2 regions of the Mesorhizobium sp. CA16 genome follow, and region 1 is predicted to be linked to the other one. Evidence: predicted binding sites of a transcription regulator. Region 1 holds the regulator's gene; the other holds the start of a gene.
The links. Region 1 encodes LexA, which represses DNA repair genes until DNA is damaged. Its sites were predicted from a motif close to TGTTCNNNNTGTGTTCNG; they were not measured.
Positions count from the first base shown of each region.

Region 2: a site for LexA is predicted at 5,887-5,904, ahead of LB525_RS27900 (ATP-dependent helicase). Genes of this name have one in related genera too.

Region 1 is NZ_JAIUHP010000005.1:153,593-163,264, reverse strand. Features, by position in the region: gene LB525_RS10065 (peptidylprolyl isomerase) at 1-89, shown strand, start outside; gene trpD (anthranilate phosphoribosyltransferase) at 86-1,096, shown strand; gene trpC (indole-3-glycerol phosphate synthase TrpC) at 1,102-1,914, shown strand; gene moaC (cyclic pyranopterin monophosphate synthase MoaC) at 1,917-2,396, shown strand; gene glp (gephyrin-like molybdotransferase Glp) at 2,396-3,601, shown strand; gene LB525_RS10040 (alpha/beta hydrolase) at 3,650-4,480, opposite strand; gene kynU (kynureninase) at 4,528-5,775, opposite strand; gene lexA (transcriptional repressor LexA) at 6,209-6,943, shown strand; gene LB525_RS10025 (ComEC/Rec2 family competence protein) at 6,980-9,445, opposite strand; gene gltX (glutamate--tRNA ligase) at 9,548-9,672, shown strand, end outside.
Region 2 is NZ_JAIUHP010000035.1:1,696-11,367, reverse strand. Features, by position in the region: gene LB525_RS27920 (sugar phosphate isomerase/epimerase family protein) at 1-160, shown strand, start outside; gene LB525_RS27915 (substrate-binding domain-containing protein) at 267-1,274, shown strand; gene LB525_RS27910 (ATP-binding cassette domain-containing protein) at 1,351-2,142, shown strand; gene LB525_RS27905 (ABC transporter permease) at 2,139-3,197, shown strand; gene LB525_RS27900 (ATP-dependent helicase) at 3,207-5,846, opposite strand; gene LB525_RS27895 (glucose/quinate/shikimate family membrane-bound PQQ-dependent dehydrogenase) at 6,029-8,341, shown strand; gene LB525_RS27890 (hypothetical protein) at 9,460-9,672, opposite strand, start outside.

The DNA.
Region 1 (9,672 bases):
ATCTGCTCGACCAGCTGGTGGCGCAGTTGCAGTCGCAATATGACGTTCGCATCGATCCGAACGCGGTTTCGCAAGCACAGACACGATGAGCGCTCTCAAGACACACATAGCCAAGGTCGCATCGGGCACCGCGCTTTCCTTCGAGGAGGCGCGCGAGGCGTTCGACATCATCATGTCGGGCGACGCGACGCCCGGCCAGATCGGCGGCTTCCTGATGGCGCTGCGCGTGCGCGGCGAGACGGTGGGCGAGATTTCCGGCGCGGTCGCCACGATGCGCGCCAAGATGCTGCGCGTCGAGGCGCCGCAAGGCGCGATCGACATCGTCGGCACCGGCGGCGACAATTCGCATTCGGTCAACATCTCGACCGCTTCGGCCTTCGTCATTGCCGCGGCCGGCGTGCCGGTCGCCAAGCATGGCAATCGCGGCCTGTCGTCGCTGACCGGCTCCGCCGATGTGCTGACGGCGCTGGGCGTTAGAATAGATATCCCGCCGGAGACGATCGGACGCTGCATCCATGAGGCCGGCGTCGGCTTCATGTTCGCGCCGGCGCATCATCCGGCGATGAAGCATGTCGGGCCGACCCGCGTCGAGCTCGGCACGCGCACCATCTTCAACCTGCTCGGACCGCTGTCGAACCCCGCCGGCGTCAGCCGCCAGATGGTTGGCGTCTTCCTGCCGGAGTGGATCATGCCCGTGGCCGAGACGCTCAAGGCGCTGGGCGCCGATCACGCCTGGGTCGTCCATGGCGACGGCTATGACGAGATAACCACCACCGGCGAGACCCAGGTGGCGGAGCTCGCCGGCGGCGAGATTCGCAGCTTTACCTTGACGCCGGAAGCCGTTGGCCTGAAGCGGCACACAAAAGAAGAGCTGCGCGGCGGCGACGCGGCCTACAACGCCAAGGAATTGCGCGATATGCTTGGCGGAGCCGCCGGCGCTTATCGCGATACGGTGCTGATGAATGCCGGCGCCGGGCTGGTTGTGGCCGGCAAGGTGACGACGCTGGCCGACGGCATCGCGGCGGCGGCGCAAGCGATCGACAGCGGCCGCGCGCTTGCGGTGCTCGACAAGCTCATCGAGATTTCGAACGGATAGACCCCTTGTCCGATATCCTGCGCAAGATCGAAGCCTACAAGCGTGAAGAGATTGCCGCGGCGAAGCTCGCCGTGTCGTTCGCCGAGATCAAGACGAAAGCCGGGGACGCCGAGCCGCCGCGCGGCTTCCTTGCCGCGCTGGAAGCCAAGCGCCGAGACGGCGGTTTCGCGCTGATCGCCGAAATCAAGAAGGCCAGCCCTTCCAGGGGCCTGATCCGGGCCGATTTCGATCCGCCGTCATTGGCACAGGCCTACCAGAAAGGTGGCGCCGCCTGCCTTTCGGTGCTTACCGACGCCCCGTCTTTCCAGGGCGCTCCCGAATTCCTGACGGCCGCTCGGGCAGCGGTGCGCCTGCCGGCTCTGCGCAAGGATTTCCTGTTCGATCCCTACCAGGTCTACGAAGCACGCGCCTGGGGCGCCGACGCGATCCTGATCATCATGGCGAGCGTCGACGACGCGCTTGCCAGGGACCTTGAAGCGACCGCCTTCGAGCTCGGCATGGACGCTCTGGTCGAAGTGCATGACGAAAAGGAAATGCAACGCGCGCTTCGCCTTTCGTCGAGGCTGATCGGCATCAACAACCGCGATCTCAGAACCTTTGAAACCAGCCTCGACGTTTCGGAGCGGCTGGCGGCCATGGTGCCGGCGGATCGGCTGCTGGTCAGCGAGAGCGGCATCTTCACGCATCAGGACTGCCGCCGGCTGGAGAAGAGCAAGATCGGCACCTTCCTGGTCGGCGAGAGCCTGATGCGGCAGGCCGACGTGGCCGCCGCCACGCAACTGCTGCTCACCGGCAAGGCGCGTGCCGAGGCCATTTGAGGATGGCCTCCCTTACTCATCTTGGCGCTAAAGGCGAAGCTAATATGGTCGACGTCGGCGACAAGGCCGAGACGACGCGCACGGCAGTCGCTGAAGGGTTCGTCTCCATGCAGCCGGAAACGCTGGAGATGATCCTGGCCGGCGACGCCAAGAAAGGCGACGTATTGGGGACTGCCCGTATCGCCGGCATCATGGCCGCAAAGAAGACGCACGAACTGATCCCGCTCTGCCATCCGCTGCTTCTGACCAAAGTTGGCGTCGAGATCGAGCCGGACCATTCCTTGCCAGGTCTCAAGGTCACCGCGCTCGCCCGCGTCACCGGCAAGACGGGCGTGGAGATGGAGGCGCTGACCGCCGCTTCGGTAGCCTGCCTCACCATCTACGACATGGCCAAGGCAGCGGACCGCGGGATGGTGATTTCCGGCGTCCGGCTGGTCGAGAAGACCGGCGGCAAATCAGGCGACTACAAGGCAGGTTCATAATGGCCTTGCTCCCGGTCACCGAGGCGCTCGAACGCCTGCTCGACGGCGTGACGGCTCTGCCGGGCGAGCGCGTTCCGCTGGCTGACGCGGCGGGCCGGGTGCTGGCCGAGCCGGTGGTCGCGCTGCGCACGCAGCCACCTTTCGATGCCTCCGCGATGGACGGCTATGCCGCGCGCTTCTCCGATGTCGCCTCGGCGCCGGCGCTACTCGAGGTCATCGGCATGGCGCCTGCCGGGCGCGGTTTCTCCGGAACCGTCGGGGAAGGCCAGGCCGTGCGCATCTTCACCGGAGCGCCGTTGCCGGAGGGCGCCGACACGGTCGTCATCCAGGAAAACGTCCGCGATCTCTGCAATGGCAGGATCGAAGTGACGGAGCCGACCGCGGAAGGACGCAATGTGCGTCGCCGCGGGCTCGACTTCGGCCAGGGCGACGTGCTGCTCGAAAAGGGCCGCGTTCTCGATGCGGCGGCCCTTTCGCTGGCGGCCTCGGCCAACCACCCAGCCCTGAACGTCGTGCGCCGGCCGCTGGTCGCGATCATCGCCACCGGCGACGAATTGCTGCCCCCGGGCAGCGCGCTCGGCCCCGGCCAGATCATTTCGTCGAATGCCTACGGCGTTGGAGCCGCCGCCCAGTCGGTCGGCGCGCTCGCGCTCGATCTCGGCATCGCCGCCGACCGCCAGGAGGCGATTGCCGCGCTGGTCCGGAAAGCGGTCGAGGCGGACGCCGATGTCATCGTCACGCTCGGCGGCGCCTCGGTCGGCGACCACGACCTCGTCCATAGCGTGCTGACCGGCGAAGGCATGCAGCTCGATTTCTGGAAAATCGCCATGCGCCCCGGCAAACCACTGATGTTTGGCCGGCTTGGCCATATCCGCTGCATCGGCCTGCCCGGCAATCCGGTGGCAAGCATTGTCTGCTCGCAACTCTTCCTGAAACCGCTGCTTGCCCGGCTCGGTGGCCGCGATCACCATCAGGATATGCGAACGGCCCGGCTTGGCACCGCGATGCGGGCCAACGACCTTAGGCAGGACTATGTGCGCGCCGTCGTGCGCGAGGACGCCGGCACCTTGGTCGCGATACCTTTCGGAATCCAGGACTCCTCGATGCTGCGGATGCTCGCCGACGCCAACGGCCTGATCGTGCGCGAGCCCTTTGCGCCGGCGGCGGAAGCCGGCGCTGAATGCAGCGTGCTCATGCTGCGCTAGGCGTCGACGAAGTCGATCCTGATACGTCGACGAAGTCGATCGTAACCCTTATTCGTCCACCAGCGTACGGGTCAGGGGATGATCCGGGTCGGCGAGGCCATCGACAATGTTGAAATGATGTCGGTCCGGCTCGACCACTGAACGGGTGGAGGCGCCGAGCCCGGTCCAGATGTTGGCGAGCAACGCGCTCTGGCGCAGGAATTCCGCACGCTCGCCGCCGCCGGCCCAGCAGGTGATGCAGGCTCCCTGTCGAGGCCGCAACAATGCCGGGCTTTCGCTCCGCGCTTCCGGCTCGTCGATGTTCAGGGTCTCGTTCAGCGCTGTGAACATCAGCGGCCGAAGGTCGTGCAGGCCTGAAATCGAAACGACCTTGCGTATGCGCCGCGCCACATCGGATGATAGCGGTGAGACCGTGGTCACCATTCGGCTCGCGAGATGCCCGCCGGCCGAGTGCCCGGTCAGCATCAGCGGACCATCGACCATGGCCGCCGCCTTCTCGATCGCTGCCGCGGCCTCGCCGACTATGCCGCTGATCCTGGTCTGCGGGCACAGCGTGTAGGAGGGCATGGCGACGGCAAAGCCGCGGCCGAGCGCGCCTCCAGCCAGATGCGACCAGGAGCTCTTGTCCGACTCCATCCAATAGCCGCCGTGGATGAACACAACGAGCCCCTTTGGCGCCGCAGACGGGAGAAACAGGTCGAAGCGATTGCGCGGCGCTTCGCCGTAGATAACATCGAGCCGCGCCCTGCCCTCTGACTGCAGCCTTTCGCGGAATGCCCGCGCCGGCCCATCCCACGCCGCCGGCCAGCGGTCGCCGCCGGCGATATTGGCGCCATTTGCATAAGCGTCATCCCAGTCGACAATACGATGTCCCAGCAACGGTATCTCCGCGATCAGATCATTTGTTCGGCATCGCCGATTTAAAGTCAGGTAACGGTTGTTTTGACGGCAAAGCGCGCGTCTTGCCAGACGCCAGTGCGCAGGATGTCCTGCAGCACCTCGACTGCATTCCAGACATCGCGGTAGCCGACATAAAGCGGCGTGAAGCCGAAACGAATGGTGGATGGCGCGCGGAAATCGCCGATCACGCCGCGCTCGATTAAGGCACGCATCACCTGGTAGCCATGCGGATGTGCGAACGAGACCTGGCTGCCGCGCTCGGCGCCTGAGCGCGGGCTCTCCAGCTCAAGACCGAAGCCGCCGCATCTGGCCTCGACAAGCCGGATGAACAGGTCCGTCAGCGCGACGCTTTTTCTCCGCACGGCCCTCATGTCGACATCGTTCCAGAGATCCAGCGCCCCTTTCAGCGCGCGCATCGACAGCACCGGCTGCGTTCCGCACAGGAACCGCCGGATGCCCGTGCCCGCAGCGTAGCCCTGCTCGAACGCGAAAGGCCGGGCATGGCCCCACCAGCCGCTGAGCGGCTGGCGAATGTCGCGGTGATGGCGGTTCGCGGCGTAGATGAAGGCTGGCGAGCCCGGCCCGCCATTGAGATACTTGTAGGTGCAGCCGATGGCGAAATCGGCATTCGAGCCGTCGAGATCCACCGGCAGCGCACCCGCCGTGTGGCAGAGGTCCCAGACGATCAGCGCACCGGCTTCATGAGCCTTGCGGGTGAGCGCCGCCATGTCGCGCAGCCGGCCGGATTTGTAGTTGACGTGGTTGACCAGGATGACCGCGACGCGATCGTCAACCAGTTCCTCAATCGTCGGGGCATCTGCGCATTCGAGCCGCAGCACCGTGCCGGACCGCGTCGATGCGACCCCTTCCGCCATGTAGAGGTCGGTCGGAAAGCTGTCGCCCTCGGCAACAATCACCGAACGCTCGGGCCGCATTGCAAGTGCCGCATGCAGGACCTTGTAGATATTGATCGAAGTCGTGTCGCAAACGACCGTCTGGCCGGGTTTCGCGCCGATCAGCCGTCCTAGCTGGTCACCTAGCTCGATGGGCATATCGAACCAGCCGGCGGTGTTCCAGGCGCGGATGAGATCCCGCGCCCATTCCTGCCTCGTGGCAGTCTCGATCTCGCTGAAGGCGTCGATCGAAGCAGCGCCCAGCGAATTGCCGTCGAGATATAGGACGCCTTCCGGCAAGACGAAGCGATCGCGCGTCGCGCGCAGCGGATCCGCGGCATCCATCGCCTCGACTTCGGCGAGATCAGGAATTCCCCTCATTGTGCTGCCGCCTCCATTTCGATCTGGCCAAGGGGGTTGTCTCACCACCCTCGGCGACAGGGCAAGAACCTTTGGTCCTATGTTAGCTGGTCCATAGACGGCGAAGACTGCGGATCGGAACTTCGCCAAGGTTGGCATTTTGGGTTCGTTTCGTTCACGGTGCCACGCGCTTACGGTACGAGCCGACGTGATCCCAACCACGGCTTCGTGATCGTGTCGCGTTGTATTTCAGCTTAAGGGGAACTCCAAAATCGAGCGGAATCAATGCCGCTGCCCCAGGAGGGGCAGCCGGCCGTCACCGGATGCGACATTGTTTCGGCAGCCTTAACAAATTCACTAAACTTTAAACGGTTGCGGAACACAACTGGAACAGATAGTGTTTGTTCTGGGTTTGTTTTTCTGATTCTGGTTTCAGAACCCGTGGGGGCCGCCGATGCTGACGCGCAAACAACATGAACTCCTGATGTTCATCCATGAACGCCTGAAGGAGAGCGGGATTCCTCCATCATTCGATGAGATGAAGGAGGCGCTCGACCTTGCCTCCAAGTCCGGCATCCACCGGCTGATCACGGCGCTGGAAGAACGCGGCTTCATTCGCCGGCTGCCGAATCGGGCGCGCGCGCTGGAAGTGCTGCGCCTGCCCGACTCGATCGCGCCTGGCCTGAATGCCGCGAAGAAGTTTTCGCCGAGCGTCATCCAGGGCGGCCAAGGCAATCTCAGTCGCCAGATCAAGCCGACGACTCCATCACGCACCCCGACGCCAAGCAATGACGACGAGGCCGCGGCGGCCGTATCCATTCCGGTGATGGGCCGCATCGCCGCCGGCGTGCCGATTGACGCCATCCAGCACCAGACGCATTCGATCTCGGTGCCGCCGGACATGATCATGGGCGGCGAGCATTACGCGTTGGAGGTCAAGGGCGACTCGATGATCGAGGCCGGCATCTTCGACGGCGACACCGTCATCATCCGCAATGCGAACACGGCAAGCCCGGGTGAGATCGTGGTGGCGCTGGTCGACGATGAGGAGGCGACGCTTAAGCGTTTCCGCCGCAAGGGTGCCTCGATCGCGCTCGAGGCCGCCAACCCGGCCTATGAGACCCGGATCTTCGGACCGGATCGGGTCAAGGTTCAGGGCAAGCTCGTCGGACTTATCCGCCGCTACTGAGCAGAACTGCCCGGCCTTCTTCGCCCGAACGACAATCTATTGGGCCGGTGCGGCGGCTGGTTTTTCCGGCTGCTTATAGGGCGCCAGTCCCCTCGCCTCGCGCGTGTATTTCCGCTGCTCGTGCCAGGGTCGGTATGGTTCTACGACCGCGTAGCGGACGGTTGGCCGCGCGGTTGCCGATTGCGGATCGAAGAAAACGGCGGCGCTGCCGTCGCGCGCCAGCTGCCGCTTGGTGACGACGAGCACACGCGGATCGCGGCACGGGTTATAGGCCGTGGCGTCGTTGATGACGATGAGGTCGGCGAAGCCGCAGGCCGGCCGGGCGGTGTCGCGGGTCTCGGCGAGCGCGACGATCGCGCCGGAAGGATGCCGACCGATGCAGAGATCGCCGCTGCAATAGAAGGGCGAGCCGGGCGGCAGGTCGGCGGGATCGGCAATGTCCAGCGTATCTTTGGCGAACCTTTCTGGCGGCACGATCTCCTCGGCTTTCAGCGCCCGTTTCCAGTTGTCGGTGGTGAACTCGTTGGAGCGTTCGCGATTGACGGCAAGCTCGCCGCCGCCGATCGGCATCGCCACCAGATGCGCATCCTCCGAGATAAGCACGTCCGGTGTGCGGACGTGCGGAATGGCCAGCAGCGCAGCGAGCGCGAAAGGTACGGCGGCAAGCCTCAGCCAAGTGGTAGCCATGGTCGCGATGACCAGCGCGACCGTCGCCAGCAGCACCGACTGGATCGAGATCAGCCCCACGGCGTCGACCGGTGAGCGCTCGGAAATCCATGCCGAAATGGCGATCATCGCCGTCAGGCCTTTGCCCATGACAAAGAGGAAGGGACCGTCTAAGCCGAAGGGCATGGCCAGCGCGCTCAGCACGGCGAACGGCATGACGACCAATGAGACGATCGGCATGACCGCCAGATTGGCCAGCAGGCTGAGCGGCGACACCCGCTGGAAGTGCCAGATGGCAAACAACAATGTTGCGCTGCCCGCGATGAGCGACGTCACGGCGGCGCCACCCGCTCCAATCGCCAGTTTTCGCGATAAGAACCCGAGAAACGAACGCTTTGCCGGCGGCGCGGTCGTTTTGCCGGCGCGATAGTCGGCAAAGCCGGCATAGGCGCCGACCAGGGCGGCGGTGGCGGCGAAGGACATCTGGAAGCTCGGGCCGACCACTTCATGCGGCGAGACCAGGATGACGGCGATGGCAGAGATCGCCAGGTTGCGCATGGTCAGCGCCGCGCGGTCGAAAAGCACGGCGACCAGCATCACGCCAAGCATGATGAAGCTTCGCTCGGCCGCCACCACGATGCCGGAGATCACGAGATAGGCGGCGATCGACGCCAGCGCGATGCCAGCGGCATATTTCTTCACCGGCCGGCGCGACGAGAAGTCCGGAAACAGCGCGAAGGCGCCGCGCAAAAGCACCATGATCGTGCCGGCGACCAGCGCCATATGCAGGCCGGAGATCGAAATGATGTGGTAGATGCCGGTCCGTCGCATCGACTCGTTGATGGCTTCCGGAATGCCAGCACGAACGCCGACGATCAGCGCCGCCGCGATCTCGCCCTCGGAACCGCCGATGCTGCTCCTGATGTGGTCGGCAATCCCCTCGCGAGCATTTTCTATGGCCGATGCCACGCGCGCGCCAAACGGCACCTCCGTTGGCGCACTCGGGGTCGGCGCGACAAGTTTCGGATAGCCCAGGAAAAAGCCGCTGGCGCCTATGCCGGCAAAATAGCTGTCGAAGGAAAAGTCGTAGCTGTCCGGCCGAACAGGACCTGTCGGCGGCAGCAGCTTGGCATAGCCGGTCAGCATCGACCCGGCCGACATGTCGGACGGGATCCTGCGCGCCGACAGCCTGATGCGGTCCGGCGCGTAGCGCAGCTTCGGACGCTCCGTGGATATCAGATCTATGGTGAGCCGGACACGGCCGTTGGCCATCGCCTCGGCGGTGACGAGGCGGCCCGTCAGCCGTGTCTGGATTTCGGAACCCAGCATCGGGGTCGCCATCCGCCAGGTCTCCACCTTGGCCGCAAGAAAGCCCAAGGCGCAGAAAAACGCCGCCATGAAGACAAGGTGCGTTCTGTGCCGGGAACGCGAGACCGCCGCGCAGACCGCCATCAGGGCGACCGCCGCAAGCGGCCTGTAGAGGTCCGGCTCGGCGCTCAGCGAGAAGTAACAGATCACGCCGGCTGCCAGGAACACCGGCACCAGCAGGAAGCCCACGCCACGGTCAAGCTCGATCTCCATGGCGACGGCGATGCCTCGGCGCAACGCAGGAAGCGAAGCGCGGCCAAGCTGTTTGCGGATTCGGCCTACGGTGTCTATTGACGAGGCTGGCTGAAGCGCACCGGCACCGGGCGGCAGAAGCCCGGCTGGTAGACGGAGTTCCGGAAGCGAAACCGGCGCTTCTTCCGCAGGCGCGGCATGGGCAAACATCAGGCGCTCGCTGACGCCAGCTGTCGTTTCCCCGCCCTCCCTCACGCCCCGGCCACGTCCAGCCATCGGGTCTGCCCCTTGCGCCCCAGACCGCCTATGCTACATGAACGCCGGTCGCGTGGAAGTCTGCGCGAAACATGCATTTTTCAGCGCTTCCTCGAGAGTTCCATGTCCGACAAGGTCGTCACCCGTTTTGCCCCCTCGCCTACAGGCTACCTGCATATCGGCGGGGCGCGCACGGCGCTGTTCAACTGGCTCTATGCCAAGCACACCGGCGGCACGATGCTGCTGCG
Region 2 (9,672 bases), on a different contig from region 1:
CAGCGAGTTGCGGCTGGCCGGCTACAAGGGCGCCATCGACATCGAGGGCTGGCACGATCCGGTCTATCGCGGCGACCTCGAGATCACCGGACAGGCGCGCGCGCTCGACTATCTGAAGCAATGCCGGGGAGGGAACAGCTACGTGCCCAATCCGGCTTGAGGCCAGATTCGATGTGAGGATTGGCCGGCGGGAGGAGCCGGCCGACCGAGGACGCAGATCAATTCGAAACCCTCCATCGGGAGGGATCTAAAAGGGAGGAACGTGCATGACGACCAGAAGGACTGTTCTGCGCTCGACCGTCGTGGCGGCTGCCACGGCGCTCTGCGCCTCGATCTCTGCCTTGCCGGCGCACGCGCTCGACGCGCAATGGTGCAAGGACGTACACATCCGCTTCTTCGTCGGTGGCGCCGAGGGCGACGCCTTCGGCACCATCGTCTATAATGGCGCCAAGCAGGCGGCGGCCGATCTCGGGCCGAAGGTCGACTACATCTTCTCGCAGTGGGACGTCGAGAAGATGGTGCAGCAATTGCGCGAGGCGGTCGCGGTCAAGCCGCAGGGCATCGCCATGATGGGCCATCCGGGCGATGCCGCGATCATGCCTTTGGCCGAACAGGCGCATAAGGACGGCATCAAGATGATGTACCAGAACGTGCCGGTGCCGAAAGTGGTGGCGGCGTTCGGCGGCGGCTATGTCGGCGCGCAGCAGGAACAGCAAGGCCGCGCGCTCGGCGCCGAGGCGTTCAAGCTCGGCAAGCTCAAGGCGGGCGACAAGGCGATCATGATCGGCCCGTTCGAGAACGAGAATCGCGGCGCGCGCGAGCGCGGCACGGTGGCGGCCCTGAAAGAAGCCGGCGTCGAGGTGATCCAGTTGTCCTCACCGCCGAGCGGCGAATGGGCGTCGGATCCCAACCTCGCCATTCCGGTGATCACCGCGGCGCTGCTCAACCACCCCGACGTCAAGGCGGTCGGCTACCCCGGCGGCCAGATGCTCGGCAATGTCGCCACCTATATGCAGGCGGCAGGCCGCAAGCCCGGCGACATCTTCAACTTCGGCTTCGACACCAGTCCGCAGATCGTCGAAGGCTTCAAGGGCGGCTGGGTGCAGCTGACGGCCGACCAGCAGCCGTTCCTGCAGGGCTATCTGCCGGTTCTCAGCCTCTGCCAGCAGGTGGTGCTGGGGCTGGCGCCGATGAATGTCGACACCGGCGCCGGCTTCGTCACGCCGCAGAACTACGAGATCGTCTCAGAGCTCGCCAAGCAGGCATTGCGTTGACCTCCCAAGCCGCCGGCCGGGATTATTGCCCGGCCGGCGAGATGACCGGCAGACAGACAATTCCAGCGAGGATCGCATGGGCGAACGCATCATCGAACTGCGCGACATCAAGAAATCCTACGGCCAGGTCTATGCGCTGGGCGGGGTCAACCTCAGCGTCGACCGCGGCGAGGTGGTCGGCCTGATTGGTGACAACGGCGCCGGCAAGTCGACGCTGATTAAGATCCTGTCCGGCGTGGTCAAGCCGACCAGCGGCGAGATCCTGGTGCGCGACAAGCCGGTCACCGGGTGGAGCGCGGCGCGCTCGCGCGACGCCGGCATCGAGACGGTGTTCCAGGACCGCGCGCTGGCCGTGCAGCAGACGATCGTGCGCAACATCTTCATGGGCCGCGAACTGACCAGCTTCATGGGCTGGCTGAAGGTCGACAAGGAGATCGAGGAGGCGAGCAGGCTGATGCGCGAGATCGGCTTCACCTCGAAGGTGTTCACGCCGCACTCGATCGTCGGCCAGCTTTCCGGCGGCGAACGCCAGGGCGTGGCGATCGCACGCGCCATCTACAAGCAGGCGGAACTGATCATCCTCGACGAGCCGACCACGGCCCTGTCGCTGACCGAGACCGCCAAGGTCTTCCATTTCGTGCGCCAGGTGCGGGCGAGCGGCCGCTCGATCCTGTTCATCGGGCACAACATCCACCATGTCTTCGACATCGCCGACCGCTTCGTCGTGCTCGACCGCGGCAAGGTGGCGCTCGCGGCCGACCGCAACGAGGTCAAGTCGGCAGAAGACCTCATCAACTTCATGGAAGACGTAGCACACCCCGGCGGATTGCCGGGACTGCACGAAGGCGCGGAGCAGGGAGCGCAATGAGTAACGCGATGGAACCCGATCTGCAAACTCCTCTGGGAAGAACAGGCGGCCAGGTAGCCAGGAAGCCAGCCAAGGAATGGAGCCATCCGTCCAATCACTGGCTGCGCGGCTTCGTCATCGACAATCGCGCATCGCTGGGCACACTTGCCGTGTTCATCGTCATGATGGCGGTGTTCATCATCGCCAACCCGACCGTCTTCACCACCTGGTATCTCTACAGCTCGGTGCTGACGACGCTTCCCGTGGCGCTATTCGTGGTGGTGCCGCTGGTCTTCGTCGTCACCTGCGGCGAGATCGACCTGTCATTTCCGGCGACAATGGGCTTTGCCTCCTGGGTCTTCGCGCTGGTGGTGCAGGCCGGCTACGATCCGTTTATCGGCATCGCGGCGGCGCTCGTCACCGGCACGCTGCTCGGCTTCCTGGTCGGCTCGCTGGTCGTCTATGGCGGCCTGTCGTCGCTGATCGCCACGCTCGGCATGAACTTCCTGCTGCGCGGCCTGATCCAGATCATCAACGAAGGCAGGTCGACGGCGCTGACCGGCCTTGCCGACAGCTCGGCCTACAAGATCTTCTCCAGCCAGGTCTGGGGCATCCCGGTGCAGATATTCTGGGCGATCGCCTTCGTGGTGTTCTCGGCGCTGCTCTACAACCGGCATCGTTTCGGCGCGCAGGTGAAAGTGGTCGGCGACAATCCCGACAGCGCAAGACAGATGGGCATCGACGTCAAATGGGTCCGGGTGAAGGTGTTTGTCTTCGTCGGCATCGGCGCGGCGATCGCCGGCACCTTCTCGGTGATGATCAATTTCACCTGGTGGCCGACGGCAGGCGACGGCTATCTGCTGCCCGTGCTGGCTTCGGTGTTCGTCGGCGGCACGCCGACCTGGGGCGGCATCGGCACCGTGGTCGGCGGCGCGATCGGCGCAGTTACGGTGTCGTTCATCCAGACCGGCGTGGTGGCGGCGGGCCTGAGCGGCTTTTACGTGCAGTTCTTCAACGGGCTGATCATCATCCTGTCGCTGCTCGGCCATAAGTGGAACCAAGCAAGGTATAGGTGAGGAGGCCGGTCACACCGGTGCGACAAACCCGTCCAGCACGCGTTTCTGGCCGGCCTTGTCGAAGTCGATGGTGAGCTTGTTGCCGTCGATCGCGGCGATGTTGCCATTGCCGAATTTCTGGTGGAAGACGCGGTCGCCGACATTGAAGGCGGATGGCGTGTCGGCGACGGATTTGGCGACCAGCTCGCCCTCGATGGTGCGGCCTTTCACGCTGGTGCGGCCGGCGCCATAGCCTGAATCGGTCTCGCCATAGCCGATACGCTCGACCTGGTGGCCGGAGCGCGTGCCCCAGTTGCGGTCGGTCGCCTCGGTGCGGTTCGCCTGCGCGCGCTGCCAGCCGGGCGTCGCATAGGTGTTGGAGAAGCTGCCCTGGTCCTTGGCGCCGATATTGTCGAAGCGCGAGGCGCCGTAGGGGTTCTGTCGTCCGCCGCCGCGGCCGGAAGCAAACGAGCCGCCGCCATAGGGGTTGCCGTAGCCGCCGTAGCTGTTGCCGCTGTCGGCGATATCGATATGGGTTTCGGGCAATTCGTCGACGAAGCGCGACGGGATCGTCGATTGCCACAGGCCGTGAATCTGGCGGTTGGAGACGAACCAGATATGCAGGTTCTTTTTCGCCCGCGTCAGGCCGACATAGGCGAGCCGGCGCTCTTCCTCGAGGCCGGAGCGTCCGCCTTCGTCCAGCGCGCGCTGGTGCGGGAACAGGCCTTCCTCCCAACCAGGCAGGAACACGGTCTCGAATTCGAGGCCCTTGGCAGAATGCAGCGTCATGATCGAGACCGCATCTTGCGACTCGCCCTGCTCGGCCTCCATCACCAGCGCGACATGCTCGAGGAAGGAACGCAGCGATTCATACTCCTCCATGGAGCGGATCAGTTCCTTGAGGTTTTCCAGCCGCCCGGGCGAATCCGCCGAACGGTCGTTCTTCCACATGTCGGTGTAGCCGCTCTCCTCCAGGATAGTCTCGGCGAGCTCGGTGTGCGGGGTGGTTTCCAGCGCCTTCTGCCAGCGCTCGAAATTGGCTGCGACCTCGCGCAGCGCCGCACGCGGCTTCGGCTTCAGCTCGTCGCTTTCGGCAAGCGTCGCGGCGGCCTCCAGCATCGGGATGCGCATGGCGCGGGCCGTGTCGTGGATCTGACGGATGGTGGCTTCGCCGAGCCCGCGCTTCGGCACGTTGACGATGCGCTCGAAGGCGAGGTCGTCGCCGCTATTGGCGACGACCCGGAAGAAGGCCAATGCATCGCGGATTTCCAGGCGCTCGTAGAAGCGCGGGCCGCCGATGACGCGGTAGTTCAAGCCAAGCGTGATGAAGCGGTCTTCGAAGGCACGCATCTGGAAGGAGGCGCGCACCAGGATCGCCATGTCGTTGAGATTATGCTTCTGGCGCTGATAGGCCTCGATGGCGTCGCCAATGGCGCGGGCCTCTTCCTCCGAGTCCCAGGCGGCGTGGACATGCACCTTGTCGTCCTCGGGGTCGTCGCGGTCGGTGAACAGCGTCTTGCCGAAGCGGCCCTCATTGTGGGCGATGAGGTGGGAGGCCGCGCCCAGAATATGCGCGGTGGACCGGTAGTTGCGCTCCAGCCGGATGATGGTGGCGCCCGGGAAATCCTTGTCGAAGCGCAGGATGTTGTCGACCTCGGCGCCGCGCCAGCCATAGATCGACTGGTCGTCGTCGCCGACGCAGCAGATGTTGACTTTGTTCTCGCTCACGGCCGCGCGCTCGCTTCGCTCGCTGGCCTCCGCGGGGGCGGCCTGGCCGGCCGACGCCCGGTCGGGCTTGCGGCCTTCGGCCGATGGGCTGCGCCCAGAATGCGGCCTCTGCGCAAACAGCCTTAGCCACATATACTGCGCGGTGTTGGTGTCCTGGTATTCGTCGACGAGGATGTATTTGAACTTGCGGTGGTAGTCCTTCAGCACGTCCGGATAGGCGCGGAAGATGCGGATCGGGTGATAGAGCAGGTCGCCGAAGTCGCAGGAGTTCAGCGTCTGCAGCCGTTCCTGGTAGGCCTTGTAGAGCTGGCGGCCCTTGCCGTTGCCGAAGCTGCGCGCATCGCCTTCCGCTATTTCGTCGGGGCCAAGGCCCTTGTTCTTCCAGTTGTCGAGCATCTGGGCGAAGGTCTTGGCCGGCCAGCGCTTGTCGTCCAGCCCTTCGGCCTGGATCAACTGCTTGATCAGCCGCACCACGTCGTCGGTGTCGAGAATGGTGAAGTCCGATTTCAGCCCGGCAAGCTCGGCGTGGCGCCGAAGCAGCTTCACGCCGATCGAGTGGAAGGTGCCGAGCCACGGCATGCCCTCGACATTGCCTTCGCCGATCAGGATGCCGATGCGCTGCTTCATCTCGCGCGCGGCCTTGTTGGTGAAGGTGACGGCCAGGATCTGCGAGGGGAAGGCCCTGCCGGTGGCAAGGATGTGAGCGATGCGCGTGGTGAGCACCCGCGTCTTGCCGGTGCCCGCGCCGGCAAGCACCAGAACCGGGCCCTCGGTCGTTTCGACGGCGAGGCGCTGCTCCGGGTTCAGGCCCTTGAGATAATCGGGCACGCCGTTCTGGCCGCTGCGCGCCGCCATGGCGCGCGCGGCTATGCCGGATGGAGCCGCTGCCGGCCGCGCATTCGGTTCATCAAAAAAAGGCATGTCCTCGGAAAAGCCCGACATCGCCCCCGAATGTAGTGATTCGGCAGCGAAAGACCAGAACTGTCTACGTTTTGTTCTAGTTTCGCGTGTCTGCCCCCAACTTGACAGCCGGAGCGAGCGAGGGAAAGCTGCCGGCAGGGCAGGGACGGCGCGCCGTCGCCTCAGAGCGGCCGCAAAGGCGCAACAGTCGAAGGAGCACCGTCTTGGCTGTCACCATCACCTCGCTCGTCCTCTTCCTCATCGGTCTCATTCTCGGCGGCGGCGGCATCTGGCTCATCGCGCTGGGCGGCAGTTGGTACTACCTGATCGCCGGCCTGATCTTCCTGATCACCGCCTGGCTGCTTTTCAGGCGCCGGTCGACTTCGCTCTGGCTCTACGCGCTGTTCGTGCTTGCCACTTTATGCTGGGCAGTGTGGGAAATCGGCTTCGACTGGTGGCAGCTCGGCCCGCGCGGCGGCGTCATCGTGCTCATCGCCTTGTGGCTTTTGACGCCGTGGGCAAGGCGGGGGCTGCGGGGGCCGGACGGACGCGCGCCGCTGATCCTGGCCGTGCTCGCCTCGCTCGCGGTCGCCGGTTATTCGATGACCGCCGATCCCATGGATATCGGCGGCACGCTCGGCACCGAAAAGGCGGCGACGGCCGCCAATCTCGGCGGCGACATCCCGGCCGGCGAGTGGCAGTTCTACGGCCGCACGCCCTTCGGCCAGCGCTATTCGCCGCTCGACCAGATCACGCCGGACAACGTCGCCAAGCTGCAGCCGGCCTGGACCTATCGCACCGGCGACGTGAAAGGCCCCGACGATATCGGCGAGACGACCTATCAGGTGACGCCGCTGAAGATCGGCGATGCGCTGTTCATTTGCACGCCGCATAATTTCGCCATCGCCATCGATGCCGCGAGCGGCAAGGAGAAGTGGCGCTACGATCCGAAGATCAAGCTCGACCCCAACCGCCAGCACCAGACCTGCCGCGGCGTGTCCTATTATGCCGATGCCAAGATCGCCGCCGGCCAGCCTTGCGCCGCGCGCATCTATCTGCCGACCTCCGACGCCCGGCTGATCGCGCTCGACGCCGCGAACGGGCAGGTGTGTCCGTCCTTCGCCGACGGCGGCACGCTGAACCTGATGGCCAACATGCCCTATCCGAAGTCGGGCTATTACTATTCGACGTCGGCGCCACTGATCGTCGCCGGCAAGATCATCGTCGGCGGCGCGGTCAACGACAATTATTCGACCGAGGAACCGTCCGGCGTCATCCGCGCCTTCGACGCCGGCACCGGCGCGCTCCTATGGAATTGGGATTCCGGCAATCCGGACGTGACGACGCCGCTGCCCGCCGGGCAAACCTACACTCACAACTCGCCCAACATGTGGTCGACGGCGAGCGCCGACGAGAAGCTGGGACTGCTCTACGTTCCGCTCGGCAACCAGACGCCGGACCAGCTCGGCATGGGCCGCAGCGCCACTGTCGAGAAATTCTCCTCCTCGATCACCGCACTCGATCTCAACACCGGGCAATTGCGCTGGGTGCGGCAGACCGTGCATCACGATCTGTGGGACATGGACGTGCCGGCGCAGCCGTCTTTGATCGACATCACCACCGCGAACGGCGTCGTCCCGGCGCTGGTCGGGCCGACCAAGCAGGGCGATCTCTACGTGCTCGACCGGCGCACCGGCGAGCCGATCATCCCGGTGAAAGACGTGCCGGCGCCCGGCGGCGCGATCGAGGGCGATCATGCCTCGCCGACGCAGCCGGCCTCGGACCTGTCCTTCAATCCCAAGCCGCTGACCGGCGCCGACATGTGGGGCATCACCATGTTCGACCAGCTGGCGTGCCGGATCGAATTGAAGAAGCTGCGCTATGAGGGACGCTACACGCCGCCCTCGCTGCAGGGCTCCCTGATCTATCCCGGCAATTTCGGCGTCTTCAACTGGGGCGGCGTCGCGGTCGATCCGGTGCGGCAGGTGATGTTCGGCATGCCGACCTACCTCGCCTTCACCTCGAAGCTCATCCCGCGCGCGGACGTGCCGCCGCCGGGCGACACCAAGGGCAGCGAGCAGGGGCTGAACCGCAATGAAGGCGCGCCTTACGCGGTGGTGATGGGACCGTTCCTGTCGCCGCTCGGCATTCCCTGCCAGGCGCCGCCCTGGGGCTATGTCGCCGGCGTCGACCTCAAGACGGGAAACATCGCCTACAAGCACCGCAACGGCACCGTCTACGACATGACGCCGCTGCCTTTGCCGCTCAAGGTCGGCGTTCCCGGCATAGGCGGGCCGATGATCACGGCTGGCGGCGTTGCTTTCCTAGGCGCCGCGGTGGACGACTATCTGCGCGCCTACGACCTCACCACCGGCAGGCAGCTCTGGCGGGCGAGGCTGCCGGCGGGCGGCCAGTCGACGCCGATGACCTATACGGTGGCCGACGGCCGCCAGTTCGTCGTCATCGTCGCCGGCGGCCACGGCTCGGTCGGCACCAAGCCGGGCGATTACGTGATGGCCTACACGCTGCCGAAATAGGACAGGGCGAGGCCGGCCTGCTACGAAAGCAAGAAGCCGGCCAGCAGGACGGTCAGGAGAAGCGACGCGGGTACGGCGAGAAGCCAACGAGCCTCCAGGACACTGTTCCGATAGTCTTTCATTTTCTCGCTCCAACCTTTTAAGACGGCTCCAGCGCGTAACCCGCCAGCGCTGGAGCCTCTGCTTTGTGCTCAACCGCTGTAGCGGGAGCTTCCGGCAGTGGGTCAACGGAGGGTCGGTTGGTTCGTTCCTGGCGCAAGTCCCCAGTCGGGCTATCGGTTCCGACTGAAGTCGCACATCACAAGCATTGGTCCCAAGGACGAAACATATAGCCCGCTATCTCATTGTGTCCCCGACTGGCGGACATGAGTCCCTTCATCGCCAGTTTATGGATGCCCGTCACCCCCAGGATGGCGGGCATCCGTTGAGGGGCGGGCAAGAGGTGGACGGTGTCGATTTCCAATGAGTTGCGGGACGTCAGCATCCGTTACGAGTGCCCTAGCTGCCACTCGCCGATCATCAAAACCGGTTCATGGTTCAAGGCGGTAAGCATCTTCAGGTGCGATGACTGCAAGACCAAATTGCGCCTTGGCTACTCGGCTAAGCTGGCCCTTTTCCAAAGGCACTGCCAGTCGGCGTAAGTCGGGAGCTCTCGCCGACATTTTGGACAATGGTCGCGGCGGCATCGACGTTGATGACCTGATCGCACTGTCCTTTGTCACGTCGGATGAGCGTTAAGGAAAATACGAAATGGGACCGGAAGCGTCAGCGATAATGATTTTGCTTTCGTGCAGTCCGGGGTGGGCTTGTCGGCCACTCGAAATCGCGCCTCAAATCTACTCCGCCGATGAATGCAGAGCGGCCTTGGCGGATCGTTTGGCTAAGTCCCCTGTCGGCGAAGTTATTGGCCGATGCAGGGAGGTTGACGCCACGGTTACCAATTCGCCGCCGCCTGGATATTCCGCCCTAACAGTCACCCGAGGCACAAAAACTACGAACTATCTTGTTCCCCATAAGGTGGACTAATCGATTTCGCCGGTGGGAGGCCTTCGGTCGCCAGAAAGCGGATCAGCTTTGCCGTCGAAAGGCCGAGCCGTTCAAAACCGGTTCGGAATGCTTCAAAGCCCGAGATGACCCCGCAAGCTGGGCACCTGATCCAGCACCTGGTTGGTCAGATCAGGGCCGGCGGCAACCTCGGCCTGCTTGATCAAGGTCTCGCCGGCCTGACGGATCTGCGCCATGTCGAGGCCGGACGCCTTGAGCGCGGCGATGCCGTTGATCAGCGCGCCGGCCTTTTCGCCGAGCACGCCGCCCAGCGCGCCCTGCAGCGA